DNA from 3 places in the Streptosporangium oxazolinicum genome. Region 2 is predicted to be linked to each of the others. Evidence: riboswitches for the same ligand, from Rfam matches in the RefSeq annotation. Region 2 holds a riboswitch; each other region holds the start of a gene.
The links. A riboswitch is a leader RNA that binds a small molecule or an ion and turns the genes downstream of it on or off. The one in region 2 is predicted to bind S-adenosylmethionine.
Positions count from the first base shown of each region.

Region 1: linked by a shared signal. The riboswitch ahead of ABD817_RS09410 (glutathione S-transferase C-terminal domain-containing protein) and the one ahead of thrC (threonine synthase) in region 2 are both predicted to bind S-adenosylmethionine.
Region 3: linked by a shared signal. The riboswitch ahead of ABD817_RS21510 (aminotransferase class V-fold PLP-dependent enzyme) and the one ahead of thrC (threonine synthase) in region 2 are both predicted to bind S-adenosylmethionine.

Region 1 covers NZ_BAABAQ010000002.1:998,882-1,004,635, forward strand. The annotation lists gene ABD817_RS09405 (FAD/NAD(P)-binding protein) at 1-1,600, opposite strand, end outside; gene ABD817_RS09410 (glutathione S-transferase C-terminal domain-containing protein) at 1,597-2,532, opposite strand; SAM riboswitch class IV at 2,572-2,684, opposite strand; gene ABD817_RS09415 (DUF402 domain-containing protein) at 2,737-3,258, shown strand; gene ABD817_RS09420 (ABC transporter permease) at 3,483-4,235, opposite strand; gene ABD817_RS09425 (ATP-binding cassette domain-containing protein) at 4,228-5,166, opposite strand; gene ABD817_RS09430 (TetR/AcrR family transcriptional regulator) at 5,267-5,754, shown strand, end outside.
Region 2 covers NZ_BAABAQ010000014.1:25,495-31,248, forward strand. The annotation lists gene ABD817_RS31300 (alpha,alpha-trehalose-phosphate synthase (UDP-forming)) at 1-1,041, opposite strand, end outside; gene ABD817_RS31305 (RNA polymerase sigma factor) at 1,281-1,838, shown strand; SAM riboswitch class I at 1,968-2,110, shown strand; gene thrC (threonine synthase) at 2,125-3,420, shown strand; gene ABD817_RS31315 (MoaD/ThiS family protein) at 3,443-3,718, shown strand; gene ABD817_RS31320 (cold-shock protein) at 4,067-4,267, shown strand; gene groL (chaperonin GroEL) at 4,840-5,754, shown strand, end outside.
Region 3 covers NZ_BAABAQ010000008.1:27,213-32,966, forward strand. The annotation lists gene ABD817_RS21500 (acyltransferase family protein) at 1-777, opposite strand, end outside; gene ABD817_RS21505 (NADH-quinone oxidoreductase subunit D) at 795-1,979, opposite strand; gene ABD817_RS21510 (aminotransferase class V-fold PLP-dependent enzyme) at 1,997-3,328, opposite strand; SAM riboswitch class IV at 3,381-3,496, opposite strand; gene ABD817_RS21515 (TerC family protein) at 3,729-4,592, shown strand; gene ABD817_RS21520 (cytochrome P450) at 4,613-5,754, shown strand, end outside.

The DNA.
Region 1 (5,754 bases), on a different contig from region 2:
TGCCGGACCTGTCGAGCAGACGGCGGTCGGCGGGCCGTACGTTCACCAGACCCGACTCCTCGTCGAGTTCGCCCCGGTCGCGGAGCGCGCTGATGAGCGGGTCGACGGCCCGGCTCACGCTGGGCGCGGGCAGCCGGGCCTCGACGAGGGTCGTGGCCGTCACGCCGCCGGGCACGGTGGGGCTCTGCGCCCGCCAGCGTCCCTCGTACTGGTCGACCTTGAGGTCCGCGCCGAGGAAGGTGACCACCCCGGCCCTGGCCAGGGCGCGCAGCTCCTCCAGCCGGGGTCCCGGCGGGCCGCTCGCGACGTAGCTGAAGAACCCGCCGAACCACGGGTCGGAGATGCCCAGCTCGGCGAGGACGCCGTAGACGGAGAGCAGCCCGAGGATCATGGCATGGTCGGCGCTGTGCGCCGGGTCCGAGCGTCGCTGCAGGTCGACGGCGAGATAGCCGTGCATCCACTTTCGCAGACCGGCCTGGTCGCCGAACCGGATGCCGTCCAGCGGCCGGTCGAGCCGGTCGAAGTCGAGCCGGTCCAGGTGCCGGGGCACGGCCTCGCGGATCAGCTTGCGCATCCCGAGGCTGCGCCACTCCTCGGCGGCGAAGCCCTCCTCGAACTCCTCCCAGCCCAGCTTGGCGCGCTTGGGGTGGGCGGTGATGAGCTCGTGGTAGTACGCGAAGGCCAGCTCCTTGGCGACCAGCGGCCACACGTCCCGGCGGAAGTTCCACGGCCCCCCGCTCAGCACCTCGCCCAGCGCCTCGCGGGTGAGGAAGCGCGGCACCGGCGGGCGGGCGCCGGTGAAGGGGTAACCGGTCTTGGAGTGGTACGGCACCCCGCGCCGCGATCCCACGTGCAGGAGGGGCTCGCGCCCGTTGGGCAGGTAGACCAGCTCCCCGTCGTACTCGCGGACGAACCGGCCGCCCCGGCCCGAGGTGAGCAGCACCATCAGGTCGACGAAGGCCAGCCCCATCCCCCGCATGATCACCGGTTCCCCGGCGGGAATGCCGTCCAGGTCGAGGTCCGCCGCGTAGCCGGTGGGCAGGTAGCGCAGCCCCCCGCGCGCGGCCAGACCGGCCAGCGCGCTCTCCTCCCTCGTCGGGGTCACGTCGCCGTGCCCCTGGGCGAGGATCACCGCGTCGGCCTCGATGGTCCGGCCGTCCTCCAGGATCACCGTCTGGCCACCGGGGACGTCGGCGAGGTCGACGGCGCGGGCGGGGTGCACGTGCACCCGGACACCGCGCGGGGCGTTCGCCACCGCGTGCCGGAAGACGTGGGAGAGGTAGCCGTTCTGCGCCGGGCGGGAGGCGAACCTGCCGGGGTCGCCGCCGAGCCACTCGGCCAGCGTGGGTCCGGGGCGGATCGGCCCCTCGCAGCGCACCGACTCGTCGGTGAAGAGCGTCACGTCGGCCGCGGTGGAGTTCATCCAGAGCAGGTCCGGCTGGTCGCGGCGCCAGACGCGCCCGCCGCCCGGCGGGTGGGGGTCGATCACGTGGACGTCCAGCGACGGCCAGCCGAGCAGGTCGGCGGCGTTGGCGCAGATCCGCTCCACCAGGCAGGTGCCCGTCGGTCCCGCGCCGACGACGGCGATCGAGGCGCTCATACGGCGGCTCTGCGGTGCGGCTGGTCCCAGTCGGCATGCAGCGGCTCGACCGGGATCCGCCAGGCGTCGGTCTCGACCTTCCGATAGGAGATGACGGTGAAGTCGGTGTTCTCGCGGAAGGCGGGGTGGGTGTACAGGTCCCTGGCGTAGGCCCACAGGTTGGGGAAGGCGGTCAGCGGGCGCTCGCTGATCCTGGCCGCCGGGTTGTCGCTCAGGTCGAAGCGGAGCAGGGTCGGCCAGAGCCGCACGTCCGCCTCGGTGATCCCCGAGCCGAACAGGAACCTGCGGTCGGCCAGCCGGGCGTCCAGCTCGTCCAGGAAGGCGACCACGGTCCCGCGCGCCTCGGTGTACGCGGCCTCGGTGGTGGCCGACGCCACCCGGCCCGCCGCCGTGTTGACGATCTCGTAGATCCTCGTGTTGAGCTCGTCGATCTCCGGCCGGAGCTCCTCGGGGTAGAGGTCGGCCTCGGGGTCGCCGCCGAACCGGGTGGCCAGGTCGATCGTGATGTCGGGGAAGTTGTTGCTGACGACGCGGCCGCTCGTCCTGTCCCACAGGACCGGCACCGAGACGTGCCCGTCGAAGCCGGGTTCGGTCGCCTCGTACGCCTGCCGCAGGATGGTGAACCCGTTGACCGGGTCGGCCCCGCGCCGCTCGCGGAACGCCCATCCGCGCCCGTCGCGCTCGTCGTCGACGTAGGAGAGCGAGACCACGTCCTGGAGCCCCTTGAGGGAGCGCACGATGGCCGCGCGCTGCGCGTACGGACAGACGGCCGCGACGTAGAGGTGGTAGCGGCCCGGCTCTGCGGGGAAGGCGGGTGTGCCGATCCGCCCCTGGAAGGGGTAGCGCGGGCCGGGCCTGCCACCGGGCCGGTAGTGGCCGTGGGTGTCGAGGTCGACGGGGCTCGCGTGGTTCAGTGTGCTGGTCTTCGGCATCTGGCACTCCCGGGCATGTCTCGGTGACCCCGATGAAGGGATCCGCGCTTGCGGCACGCCTGCCGTGCCGCCTGGTCTCCCCCGGGGGCACCCCGCCGCGGTGCGAGGGTTGCCGGTCAGCCAGCCGGGGCTTCTCACTGACGCTCTTAACCTATTTAGAAGGTAGGAAATACATAGATCTCTGTCAAGCCTTAATGTCGGGGAATGTCCTATGAGAGCGTGAACGTGGTCTACCGCAAGTACGACGGGTCGCTGCACTGGCACCACCGCGGCCTGTTGCTCGGCGAGGACGAGCACGGGGTGTGGACGGGCTGCGTCGCCAACTCCAGCGGCCACAAGGGGGAGGGCCCCGCGGTCGCCTGGCCGCACCCGTTCGTGATGCTCTTCCCCCGCGACGCCTGGTGGACGGCCGCCTTCAACACCGCCCCGCACAAGCACGAGATCTACTGCGACATCTCCACGGTGCCGGAGTGGAGCGACGGCGAGGTCACCATGATCGACCTGGACCTCGACGTGATCCGGACCCGCAGGAACCTGCTCAAGGGCCGCCCGAGCCGGGTCTTCCTGGACGACGAGGACGAGTTCGAGGAGCACCGGGTCAAGTACGCCTACCCGCCCGACGTGGTGGAGAGCGCCCGCGCCTCGGCCGCCTGGCTGATGGAGGCCGTCACCGCGCGCACCGCCCCCTTCGGTGACGCGCCGCACTGGCTCACCCTGGTCAGCTGAGCCCGGCGGTCGCCCGAGCCCCTTTCCGAATTCCCCGAACCCGAGCCCGGCGGTCGTCCGAGCCCCTTCCCGAAACAGCGACCGGCTTCCCTGGAACCGCGACCGGTTTTCCCGGAACAGCGACCGCCGGACCCGGTCTCCCGGGCCCGGCGGTCCGCGGTGCGACGCCTCCCATACCGGCCGTGGCGGGTGACGCCCCTCTGGACACCCCCCTCGGCCTCACCTCAGTGGGCGCGGCGGCGGAACAGCCTGCCGGAGAGCATCGCCGAGACCAGCAGGAAACCGCCGCACCAGGCCAGCGCCTTCCACGGATCGCTCCCCACGGGCTGGTCCAGCAGCAGGCCGCGCACGGACTCGATGATCGGCGTGGCCGGCTGGTTCTCCGCGAACCCGTGCAGCCACGTGGGCATGGTGTGCACCGGGACGAAGGCACTGCTCGGGTAGGGCAGGAACATCACGAAGAAGGTGAAACCGCCCGCCGCCTCCGGCGTCCTGGACAGCAGGCCGACCACGGCCGAGACCGAGGATATGGCCAGGACGAACGTCACCAGGACACCCGTCGCCGCGGCCCAGCCGGCCAGGCCCGCCTCCGTCCGGAAGCCGAGCAGGAACGCGACGACGAACACGATGACGAGCGAGGCGAGGTTGCGCACGGTGCTGGCGGCCACGTGCCCGCCCAGGAACGCCCCGCCCCCGACGTCCATCGACCTGAACCTGTCGACGATCCCCCGGCTCATGTCCTGGCTGACGGCGACCGCCGTCAGGGAGGCGCCGTAGGAGGCGCACATGACGAGGATGCCGGGGACGGCGTAGGTGACGTAGTCGACGCCGGTCTGGATCGCGCCGCCGAACAGGTAGACGAACAGCAGCATGACCAGGACGGGCATCAGGAACGAGGTGAGCAGCGCGTCGAGATTGCGCAGCGACAGGCGGACGGCGCGGCCGGTCATGACCGGCCAGGCGGCGAGTTCAGACACCGGCCCGCTCCCTGTCCGTCAGGGCGAGGAACGCGTCGTCGAGCGTGGCGCCTCGCACGGTGAACCTCTCGATCGCCGAACGTTCCGGGTCCACCTCGTCCAGCAGGGCGCGGACCTCCGAGGCGCTTCCGCCGACGGCCGCCCCGACGGTCAGCCTGGCGAGATCGGTGTGAACGGCACGCGCCCCGAGGAGGCGCGTCACCTCGGCGAACGACCGGGCGTCGGACAGGATGAGGTCCAGCCGCCAGGCGGCGACCCTCGCCTTGAGCTCGTCGGCGGTGCCCTCCGCCACCACCCGCCCGCCGTCGAGCAGCGCGATCCGGTCGGCCAGGCTGTCGGCCTCCTCCAGATACTGGGTGGTCAGGAAGACCGTGGTGCCCGAGCCGGTGAGCTGGGTGATCACCTCCCACATCGCCTGCCTGCTCCGCACGTCGAGACCCGTGGTCGGCTCGTCGAGGAAGATCACCGACGGTGCGCCGACCAGCCCCGCGGCCAGGTCCAGGCGTCGCCACATGCCGCCCGAGTACGTGCCGACCCGCCGTTTGCCCGCCTCGACCAGGTCGAACCGCTCCAGCAGCTCGGCCGCCCTGCCACGGGCCCCCGCGCGTGACAGACCGGACAGGCGGCCCATCATCCGGAGGTTCTCCTCGCCGGTCAGCAGCTCGTCGACCGCCGCGTGCTGGCCGGTCAGGCTGATGGCGCGGCGGACGCGGCGGCGGTCGCGCACGACGTCGAACCCGGCGACCGTGGCCCGTCCCGCGTCCGGGCTCACCAGCGTCGCCAGGGTGCGTACGGTCGTGGTCTTGCCCGCGCCGTTCGAGCCGAGCAGCGCGTACACGCTGCCCTTGGCGACGCGCAGGTCGACGCCTTCCAGGACGGCGAGCCGACCGTAGGACTTGGTGAGGCCGACCGCCTCTATCGCTGGTTCCACTACCCCTCCTGTGTATGGCGTACGCTCTACTGTTTATGGCATACGCGGTATTGCGTAAGGTATACACTCACAGGAAGGGACGGTCAAGCTCGGGAGCGCGATGGAAGTGCCGGAAAGCGTGGAGATCGCCTGGGGCCTGCGCGAGCGGCCGGGCAAGGGGCCCAAACGCACCCTGACCCTGGAGCACATCGTGGAGGCGGCCCTGCGGGTGGGCTCCGCGGAGGGACTCCCCGCGGTCTCGATGAGCAAGATCGCCGCCGAGCTCGACGTCTCCACGATGGCGCTCTACCGATATGTCGCCTCCAAGGGTGACCTGCTCATGCTCATCACGGACGCGGTGCTCGGCCCGCCGCCCCCGCTCCCCGAGCCGGGCGACGACTGGCGTGACGGCGTCTATCGATGGGCCGACGCCATGCGCGCCGCGCTACAGAGCCACCCCTGGTCGTTGCGCATCCCCATCACGGGCCCGGGGCTCATGCCCAACCACGTCGCCTGGATGGAGGCCGGGCTGCGCTGCCTGCGTGGCACCGGACTCGCCCCGGACACGAAGATGGCGGCGCTGCTGCTGGTCAACGGCTTCGTCAGGAC
Region 2 (5,754 bases):
CTCGATCTCCTCGGCGCAGCGCTGCACCGCCGCGGTGTACTCGCGGTACTCGGGCAGGTCGTGCCGGGACGGGTAGGCGAAGGCGAGGTGCGTGACCCGGCCGTGCCACTCCGGGTGGGCCGCGAGGAACTGCTTGTAGGCGACCAGGCCCCGCACGATGTTCTTCGACAGCTCCGTCCTGTCGATCCGCACGATCAGCCTGCGGTCGCCCACCTGGGCGCGGAGCGCGGCTATGTGCGACTCCACGTCGGGCTCGGACGCCCTGGCCCAGAGCGCCTTGCCGTCCACGCCCAGGCTGTGGGTGCCGATCCGGGTGGTCCTGCCCGCGTGCGTGACCGTACGCTCCCCGCGGTCGACCCGCGCGCCGAGCACCGTCTCGCAGCAGTCCATGAACGCCCCGCCCCAGCGGTCGGTGAGGAAGCCCGCGTGGTCGGCGCCCAGGATGCCTTCGAGGAGCTCGGTCGCCACGTCGTCGGGGAGCAGGGAGAAGTATTCGGGCGGGGCCCACGGCGTGTGCGAGAAGTGCGCCACCCGCAGGTCGGGGCGCTCCCCCCTGAGCATGGCCGGGACCAGGCTCAGGTGGTAGTCCTGCACCATCACCCGCGCCCCGTGCGAGCCCTCCTCGGCCAGCGCCATCGCGAAGGCCTCGTTGTAGGCCTGGTACGACTCCCACTCCCGGCGGAACCTGGCGTCGAAGTACGGCCTGTTGGGGGTGTCGTAGAGGAGGTGGTGGACGAACCAGAGGGTGGAGTTGGCGACCGCGTTGTACGCGCGGTGGAAGGTCGCCGGGGGGATGTCGAGCATCCGCACCGCCCCGGTGTCGTAGCCCGCCTGGTCGAGCCTGCCGCCGGACGCCAGCCGCACGGCACCGCGGTCGCCGTCGGACAGCGCCGCGCAGACCCACAGGACGTTGAGGTCCTTCGCGACCTCCGACAGGCCGGAGACCAGGCCGCCACCTCCCCTGCGCATGGACAGCGAGCCGTCCTCGGAGAGGGTGAAGGAGACGGGGCCGCGGTTGGAGGCCACCAGGATCGCGCTCATGAGATCCCTCCACTGGCTAGGGACACGCCTGTTCTGAAGGTTAACCGGCACTTCGCCAGGCTGTCCTTGCTCTTCAGGTCAACGAAAGAACGGCGTTCGTCGAATTGTGTCAGCTCTTGTCAGCAGGTGGAGTGATGAAGTCCGGCGTATCACCCTTTTTGTGGCGGGGAGGGAGGGTCGCCATCCGAGATCCCGACCGTAGGATGTCCAGCGACCGTGACCGCTGATGGGGGCCTGTGATGGCGCTGGACGAGACGACCGAGGACCTGGCCCGATCGGCCGCCCAGGGTGACCACCGCGCGCTCGGTGAGCTGCTGAAGCGGATCGAGCCCGCCGTGCTCAGGCACTGCGGCCGTATCCTGCCCTTCCGGCAGGACGCCGAGGAGGCCTGCCAGGACACCCTGCTCGCGGTGGCGCGCAACATCGCCCGCTTCGAGGGGCGTGCCCGGTTCAGCACCTGGCTGCACATCGTGACCGCCAACTGCGCCAGGACCACGTACCGCTCGCTGAAGCGCCGCGCCGCCGAGCAGAGCTCGGACGAGCTGCCGCTGCAGAAGCCGGACGTCGCCCGGGTGAGCGTGATCGCCGGGTCCCGGCTGGACCTGCTCGACGCGATGGAGGCGCTGGAGGCCGAGAAACCGGAGCTGGCCCAGGCGCTGGTGCTGCGCGACATCTGCCAGCTCGACTACAACGAGGTGGCCGAGCAGCTCGGCATCCCGCTGGGCACCGCGAAGTCGCGCATCCACCAGGCGCGCAAGTACGTCCAGGGGGCCCTGGGCGACGCCTACGGCTTCTGACCGGCGGCCCGATTCCGGTTGTCCGCTGGATAACACGCCGTGTCTCGTACAGTGAGACATCAGGTCAGGAGGGCGGCAGGGCGAGGTAGAGTGCTTGAGACCCGCGCGTCGGGTTTCCAACTGAATATTTGCTCATCCAGAGGGGTGGAGGGACCGGCCCTGCGAAGCCCCGGCAACCATCCCGGTTCCAGACTCGTGATCTGAACGAGGTCGGCCGGGACAGGTGCCAATTCCGGTCTGTGACCAGGGTGGTCCGCAGACGAAGATGAGGGAAAGGCCTCGCTTCATGGCGCTCGCAACCACTGAGAACACCACCTCCTCCTCTGCCGGTCGTGCCGACGACGCGCGTGACCGGCCCTTCGGCCCCGCCGTCGCCCTGTCCTGCCGGGAGTGCGGTGCCCGCTACGACCTCGGCCCCGAATTCGCCTGTACCGAGTGTTTCGGGCCCCTTGAGATCGCGTACGACTTCGGGCGTGTGACCCGGGAGCGGATCGCCGAGGGGCCGACCAACATCTGGCGCTACCGCTCGCTGCTGCCCGTCCCCGAGGACGTGGCCTCCAAGCCCAACATGGCGCCCGGCTGGACCAAGCTCGTCAACGCCGGAAACCTCGCCCGCGAGCTGGGCATCCGCTCCCTGCACGTGAAGGACGACTCCGGCAATCCCACGCACTCCTTCAAGGACCGCGTGGTCTCCATCGCCGTCGAGGCGGCCAGAAACTTCGGCTTCCACACCCTGTCCTGCTCCTCCACCGGCAACCTGGCCGGTGCCGTGACCGCCGCCGCCGCGCGGGCCGGGCTGGACGCCTGCGTGTTCATCCCCTCCGACCTGGAGCAGGCCAAGATCGTCATGGCCTCCGTGTACGGCGGCAGGCTCGTCGGCATCGAGGGCACGTACGACGACGTGAACCGCTTCTGCTCCGAGCTCATCGGCGACGAGCTGGGCGACCAGTGGGGCTTCGTGAACGTCAACCTCCGCCCGTACTACGCGGAGGGGTCCAAGACGCTGGCCTACGAGATCGCCGAGCAGCTCGGCTGGCGCGTCCCCGACCAGATCGTCATCCCGGTCGCGTCGGGCTCGCAGCTCACGAAGGTCGACAAGGGCTTCAAGGAGCTGATCCGCCTCGGCCTGGTCGAGGACCGGCCCTACAAGATCTTCGCGGCCCAGGCCGAGGGGTGCTCCCCGGTCTCCGCCGCCTACAAGGCGGGTCACGACGTGATCCGCCCGGTGAAGCCGGACACGATCGCCAAGTCGCTGGCGATCGGCAACCCGGCCGACGGCCCGTACGTCCTGGACATCGCCCGCCGCACCGGCGGCGCGGTCGAGGACGTCACCGACGCCGAGATCGTCGACGCGATCCGGCTGCTGGCCAGGACCGAGGGCATCTTCGCCGAGACCGCCGGAGGCGTCGTCGTCGGGGTGCTGCGCAAGCTGATCGCCTCGGGCACGCTCGACCCCGACGCCGAGACCGTGGTCCTCAACACCGGTGACGGTCTCAAGACCCTTGACGCGGTGGCCGGGGAGGCCCGCCCAACCGCGGTGATTCGGCCTTCTCTTGACGCATTCCGTGCGGCTATCGCCTAGAAATCGTGAAAGGTACTGAATTATGAGCGTTTCTGTGCGGATTCCGACGATTCTCCGGACTTACACCGATGGCGCTGCCGAGGTGACCGGAGAGGGGGAGACCCTGCGCGATGTTCTGCAGAAGCTCGACGCGGACTTCCCGGGGATCGGCGCCCGGATTCTTGATGAATCGGGGAAGATCCGACGTTTTGTCAACGTCTATGTGGGGGATGAGGACGTCCGTTTTGTCGACAACCTCGACACGGCCACGCCCTCCGGCGCCCAGGTCTCCATCATCCCCGCGGTGGCCGGAGGCTGATTCTCCGGCCCTCGCGCGGCCCTGACCGCGCCGTGCCACCCCCGGTGGCGACCGCGACTCCACGGCACCCGCCCGGCTCCGGCCGGGCGGGTGCCGTGTTTTATGACACAAGCTCATATTTGTGGCGTGGATGAATAATGTAACCCTTAACTAACTAATAGTGATGATGAAACTTTGCTCTCGTGCTAAAAGCTCTCGTAAAGAGGTAGTTTGGTGCTTGACTCTGTTGTCATACCGCTTCCCACAGGTATGGTCGGAACGATCGAGGGGGCGAAGTCCGTCCCGGAGATTGAGGACTTCGCGAGAGGAATGGGCGTCGTCCTTTAAGACCAGTAAGAGGAGTCGCACGTGGCGCAGGGCACCGTCAAATGGTTCAACGCGGACAAGGGCTACGGCTTCATCGCGGTAGACGGTGGTAAGGATGTGTTCGTCCATTACTCCGCGATCATGATGGATGGCTACCGTGCCCTCGAACAGGGCCAGCGGGTCGAGTTCGAGATCACCCAGGGTCAGAAGGGTCCCCAGGCGGAGTCCGTCCGGGCGGTCTGACGTAGCCGTTTCGTGAATTCGCAGGGAAGAGCCGGTGGATCCCGCGGCATCGCGGTTCGCTGGATCCTCACCGCCTAGGCCCGGCTCGCCTCCCCAACCGGCGAGCCGGGCCTTCGCGTCGCAACGGGACGCGCGGTCGTACGGGGTCCACAGGGATCACACGTGGGTCGCGCGGGGCGCGTGGAGGCGGGCGCGGGGCACGCGATCGTGCGGAGTTCCACGAGGCGCGCGGGACGCGCGCCCGGCGCGACACGGGACGCGGGGACACGGGTGCGCCGAGACGCCGAGGGCCGGGCGCCGACGATGACGTGCCGCGTACGCCGACATGACGCGGGATCTACACCGGTGTGACGCGGAGTTGAAGTCCCCTCCACACGCGGCGCAGGTCAACGGATCGCGGCTTGCACTCGTCAGGGTAGAGTGCTAAACAGATTGTTGGCACTCACGCATAGAGAGTGCCAATCCTGGATCGAGGCGATGGGGCCCGCCGAACGGAGTCGTGGGCCCACATGCCGTCGCGGGCGTCGGCTCGGTCCGGTGTAAGCCACCCTGTCTCTGGGAGGTCTAGCCGTATGGCAGCCAAGATGATCGCGTTTAACGAGGACGCCCGGCGCGGTCTCGAGCGTGGCATGAACCAGCTCGCGGACGCCGTCAAGGTGACCCTCGGCCCCAAGGGCCGCAACGTCGTGCTGGAGAAGAAGTGGGGCGCCCCCACCATCACCAACGACGGTGTCTCCATCGCCAAGGAGATCGAGCTCGAGGACCCGTGGGAGAAGATCGGGGCCGAGCTCGTCAAGGAGGTCGCCAAGAAGACCGACGACGTCGCGGGTGACGGCACCACCACCGCCACCGTGCTCGCTCAGGCTCTCGTACGCGAGGGCCTCCGCAACGTCGCCGCCGGCGCCAACCCGATGTCCCTGAAGAAGGGCATCGAGGCCGCCGTCGAGCGCGTGTCGGAGGAGCTGTCCAAGCTCGCCAAGGACGTGGAGACGAAGGCGCAGATCGCCTCCACCGCCTCCATCTCCGCGGGCGACCCGCAGATCGGCGAGATGATCGCCGAGGCGATGGACAAGGTCGGCAAGGAAGGCGTCATCACCGTCGAGGAGAGCAACACCTTCGGCCTGGAGCTTGAGCTCACCGAGGGCATGCGCTTCGACAAGGGCCTCATCTCGATGTACTTCGTGACCGACCCGGAGCGTATGGAGGCCGTCCTCGACGACCCGTACATCCTGGTCGTCAACTCCAAGGTGTCCGCCAACAAGGACCTGCTCCCGGTCCTCGACAAGGTCGTGCAGGCCGGCAAGCCGCTGCTGATCATCGCCGAGGACGTCGAGGGCGAGGCCCTGGCCACCCTGGTCGTCAACAAGATCCGCGGCCTGTTCCGCTCGGTCGCGGTCAAGGCGCCGGGCTTCGGCGACCGCCGCAAGGCGATGCTGGGCGACATCGGCATCCTGACCGGTGCCCAGGTCATCAGCGAGGACCTCGGT
Region 3 (5,754 bases), on a different contig from region 2:
GAAGAGGGCGAACAGCCCGGTCCACAGGATGGCGACGTCGAAGCGGCGGGGAAGCGCCACCACCCGGTCGTAGAAGAATCCGGCCTGGTGGGCCAGCCCCCAGACGATGATCATGTTGAGCCAGCCCGCGGCCTCGTACCCGTAGCGCAGCCGCAGCACGTCGACGACGAGCGCCGCCCCCGCCAGCCAGATCAGGGCCAGCACGTCGTAGTGCCGGTGCAGCCAGAGCGAGACCGGCAGCAGGGCGATCAGCACGAGGTAGACGCCGATGAACCAGAGCGGGCTGATGACGAGCAGAACCACGCGGTCCATCCAGTCGACCCCGAACGCCCGCGTCACGATCACGCCGAACACGATCCAGGTCCCGGCCAGCGCCAGCGCGGGGATCGCGAGGCTGCGGATGCGCCGCGACACGAAGGTGCCGATGCCGACCCCGCGCTCGCAGGCCCGGTTCCACGACAGCAGGTGGACGTGCCCGCCCACGTAGAAGAAGAGCGGCAGCACCTGCAGCAGCCACGTCAGGATCCACAGCCCCGAGGTGAAGCCCAGCGGGCTCGTCGGCGAGGGGCCGCCCGGCCCCCACTGCAGGATCGTGAACGCCCAGTGCCAGACGACCACGACGATCAGGCTGAACGCGCGCAGCCAGTCGACGTACCGGTCCCGCTGTACCCCGCTCGCGACCGGAGGAGCCTGGGACGGCACGGAATCCGTTTCGGCGGGGGATGCGGGAGGCTCCGAGGGGGTCGCCCTCTCCTGGTCTCCACCGGGTTCGATCATGCGGTTCCAACCGTGCCTTACTTGTCGATGTCGCCGACGACGAAGAACATCGAGCCCAGGATGGCCACCATGTCCGAGACCAGGTGGCCGGGGAGCATCTCGCGCAGCACCTGGACGTTGTTGAAGGAGGCCGAGCGGAGCTTCATCCGCCAGGGCGTCTTCTCCCCGCGCGAGACCAGGTAGTAGCCGTTGAGGCCCAGCGGGCTCTCCGTCCAGGCGTAGGTGTGGCCCTCGGGGACCTTCAGCACCTTGGGCAGGCGCTGGTTGATCGGCCCCGGGGGCAGGTCGAGGAGCCGCTCCACACAGGCACCGGCCAGGTCGAGGGAGACCTTCACCTGCTCCAGCAGCACCTCGAACCGGGCGTGGCAGTCTCCCGCCGACCGGGTGACGACCTTCACCGGCAGCTCCCCGTAGGCGAGGTACGGCTCGTCCCTGCGCAGGTCGACGTCGACGCCGGAGGCGCGGGCGATCGGGCCGCTCACGCCGTACTGCATGATCGTCTCGCGGTCGAGGACGCCCACCCCGCGCGTGCGGGCGAGGAAGATCTCGTTCCCGGCGATCAGGTTCTCGATGTCGGGCAGCCGCCGCCGCACGTCGGCCACGGCCTGGGCGACCCGGTCCGTCCACCCCTCGGGGAGCTCCTCCTTCAGGCCGCCGACCCGGTTGAACATGTAGTGCATGCGCCCGCCGGAGATCTCCTCCATCACGGCCTGGAGGGTCTCGCGCTCCCGGAACGCGTAGAAGACCGGGGTGATCGCGCCCAGCTCCAGCGGGTAGGAGCCGAGGAACATCAGGTGGCTGAGCACCCGGTTGAGCTCTGCCATCAGCGTGCGCGTCCAGACCGCCCTGACCGGCACCTCCATGCCGAGCATCCGCTCCACCGCGAGCACGACGCCCAGCTCGTTGGCGAACGCCGACAGCCAGTCGTGCCGGTTGGCCAGCACGATGATCTGCCGGTAGTCGCGCACCTCGAAGAGCTTCTCGGCGCCCCGGTGCATGTAGCCCACGATCGGCTCCGCCGAGCTGATCCGTTCGCCGTCCAGCGTGAGCCGCAGCCGCAGCACACCGTGCGTGGACGGGTGCTGCGGCCCGATGTTGAGGATCATGTCCTCGGTCGCGAGCTCCTTGCCGTCCGCCCCCCGCACGGCTCCGGCGCCCGCGCCCATTCCCACGCTCAGCTCACGGGGCGCGCCTTCAGTCATAGGGCCATGCTGTCATGTCAGCCGCGCGAGGCAAGATCCCGCAGGGCGTCGATCAGCCGGTCGACGTGCTCGGAGGTGGTGCCGATGCCGATGGAGGCGCGGACGGCGGAGGCGGTGACGTCGTCGCAGCCGCCGTCCTTGGCGCCCAGCAGGTGCCGTACGAAGGGGTGGGCGCAGAACTTGCCGTCGCGGACGCCGATGCCGTAGTCGCCGGACAGGGCCTCGGCGACCTCGCGGGCGGTGAAGCCGTCCACCACGAAGGAGACGATGCCGACGCGTGGGTGGTCCGGGCCCCACAGGGAGAGCTCGTGGACGCCGGGGACGGAGGCGAGGCCCGCGCGCAGGCGCCCGAGGAGGCGCTCCTCCTCGCGGACCAGCGGGGTCCAGCCGGTGGCGGTCAGGGCGTCGCAGGCCGCGGCGAGCGCGACGGCGCCCAGCACGTTCGGGGTCCCGGCCTCGTGCCGCGCCTCGGGGTCGTCGTGCCACTCGGTGGCGTCGTCGTTCACGGCCCGCACCGCGCCGCCGCCCCGCAGGTACGGCTCGGCGTCGGCGAGCCAGTCGGAACGGCCGATCAGCGCGCCGGCGCCGAACGGCGCGTAGAGCTTGTGGCCGGAGAAGACCACGTAGTCCAGGTCGAGCGCCGTCAGGTTGAGACGGCGGTGCGGGACGAGCTGCGCGGCGTCCACGAGGACGCGGGCCCCGTGCCGGTGGGCGATGTGGGCCAGCGCGGCGATCGGCCAGAGCTCCCCGGTGACGTTGGAGGCGGCGGTCACCACCAGCAGCTTGGGGCCGTCGATCGAGGCGAGGGCGTCGTCGACGGCGCGGACGGCCTCGCCGGGGAAGGCGGGGGCGGCCAGCCGCACGACCCGGTCCCAGGGCAGCAGTGAGGCGTGGTGCTCGGTGTCGAAGACCACGGTGGTGGTGCCCTCGGGCAGGCTGCGGGCCAGCAGGTTGGTCGCGTCCGTGGTGTTGCGGGTGAAGATCACCGAGTCGTCGGGGCGGGCGCCGACGAAGGCGCGCACCGTGTGCCTGGCCTGCTCGTAGCGGGCCGTGGTCAGCTGGGACGCGTACCCGGCGCCGCGGTGGACGCTGGAGTAGGCCGGGAGCGCGGCGGCGACGGCGGCGCTCACCGGCTCCAGACAGGGGGCGCTCGCGGCGTAGTCGAGGTTGGCGTAGCGGACGAGCCTTCCACCCCTGACCGGGACCTCCAGGTCCGAGCCGAGCACGGCCGGGATCGGCCGGTCGTCGGACGCGCGGGTCCCGGGGACGGTCACCGGGACGGCGGCCGGGGCGACGGGAGACGCGGGGCTCGCGGAGTTCGCGGGGGTGAGGATCGTGAGGGTGGACACGCCATGGCTCCTTAGAGGTCATCGGACCCCAACCCATGGCCTAGGTGCCTGGAGCCCGCGCTTGCCCGGCACACCTCGTGCCGGACCAGGTCCTCACCCGGGGCACCCCGCCGCGGACGCGAGGGTTGCCGGCCAGCGAGCCGGGGCTTGTCACTGGCACTCATGACCTACGGGGGAACTATAACCGACACCCCGCGGTGCCCCGCAAGCCCGAAACGTGATCAACCCGGTATCGGGGCCGGAGCGGGTGCTCCCGGAAGCGCCCGGCGAATTGAGAGCGAAGCGTGATGAGAGAGCAGGAACTCGGAGCGTCTCCCGGTCGTCCTGGCAGTCAGCCGAAGAAGCGTTCGGGCAGTTGGCCGACGGTGTGTCGAGCGCCGACCGACGAAGGAGAAAGCCAATGGACTGGGTGACCAGCCCGGAGATATGGATAGGGTTCTTCACCCTTGTCGCCCTGGAGATCGTTCTAGGAATCGACAACATCATCTTCATCTCGATCCTGGTGGGCAAGCTCCCGCCCGCGCAGCGCGACAGGGCCCGCAAGATCGGCCTCGCCGTCGCCCTGATCAGCCGCCTCCTGCTGCTGCTGGCGCTGTCGTGGGTGGTGAGGCTCACGGAGCCGCTGTTCGAGGTCTTCGGGCAGGGGATATCGGGGCGCGACCTGATCCTGATACTCGGCGGCCTGTTCCTGCTGGGCAAGAGCGTCCACGAGATGCACGGCAGCCTGGAGGGGGAGTCCCACCACTCCGAGGGCAAGGTGGCCTCGTCCTTCACCTCGGTGATCATCCAGATCATGATCCTCGACGTCGTCTTCTCGCTCGACTCGGTGATCACCGCGGTCGGCATGGTCGACGAGCTGGGCGTCATGATCGCGGCAGTCATCGTCTCGGTCATCGTGATGCTGGTCGCCTCCGGGCCGATCAGCCGCTTCGTGGACCGGCACCCGAGCATCAAGATGCTCGCCCTGTCCTTCCTGGTGCTGGTCGGCGTCGTGCTCATCGCCGAGGGATTCGAGCAGCACATCTCCAAGGGCTACATCTACTTCGCCATGGCGTTCTCGCTGCTGGTGGAGCTGCTGAACATCCGGATGCGCGGCAAGTCGAAGCGGAAGCCGGTCGAGCTGCGCTCCCGCTACGAGACCGGGGGCCAGGCCGGTTCCGAGACCCCGGCGACCCCGCAGAGCACGGAGAGCCGGGGAGCTTTGGCGACCCAGACCGACGAACCTGCTGAAAGGGGAAATCCAGACAAGCAGGCCAACTCCTAGGCCGGGATTACGATGCCTGTGTGCGCTTTGATCCCTGGAGTCCGGAGTTCGTCGCCCATCCCTATGACGTCTACGACGAGCTGAGGCGGGAGCGGCCGGTCAGCTTCTTCGAGCCGACCGGCCAGTGGCTGGTGGCCAGGCACGCCGACGTCAACGCGCTGCTGCGGGACCGCAGGCTCGGCCGCTCCTACCTGCACGTGGCCTCGCACCGGGAGTTCGGCAGGCCCGACGACCCCGAGTTCCAGGACCCGTTCTGGCGGGTGATCAGGGCGGGCATGCTCGACGTCGAGCCGCCGGTGCACACCAGGCTCCGGCGGCTGGTCTCGAAGGCGTTCACCCCTCGCATGGTCCAGGCGCTCCGTCCCAAGGTCGCCCGTATGGCCGAGGAGCTGGTGGACGTCTTCGTCGAGCACGGTGGCGGAGACCTGATCGCCGAGGTCGCCGAACCTCTCCCGGTCACCGTGATCGCCGAGATGCTCGGCGTGCCCGAGGCCGACCGGCACCTGCTGCGGCCCTGGTCGGCCGACATCTGCGGCATGTACGAGCTCCAGCCGTCGATCGAGGCCCAGCGCACGGCCGTACGGGCGGCCGAGGAGTTCTCCGCCTACCTCGTCGAGCTGGCCCGCGCCCGCAGGGCCGACCCCGGTGACGACCTGATCAGCGCGCTCGCCCTGGTGACCGACGAGGGCGACACGCTCACCGAGGAGGAGCTGGTCGGCACCTGCGTGCTGCTGCTCAACGCCGGGCACGAGGCCACCGTCAACGTCACCGGGAACGGCTGGTGGTCGCTGTTCCGCAACCCGGCCGAGCTGGACCGGCTCCGCGCCGACCACACCCTGCTGCCCACGGCGGTCGAGGAGCTGATGCGCTGGGACACCCCGCTGCAGATGTTCGAACGCTGGGTGCTGGAGGACGTCTCGGTGGGCGGGATCGACATCCCGCGCGGCACCGAGGTGGCGCTGCTGTTCGGTTCGGCCAACCGCGACCCCGAGGTCTTCGCCGACCCCGGCCGCCTGGACGTGGGCCGGGCCGACAACCCACACATCTCCTTCGGCGCCGGCATCCACTTCTGCCTCGGGGCACCGCTGGCCAGGGTCGAGCTGGTCGAGTCGTTCGGCGCCCTGCTGCGCAAGGCGCCGAAGATGGAGCTCGTTAACGAGCC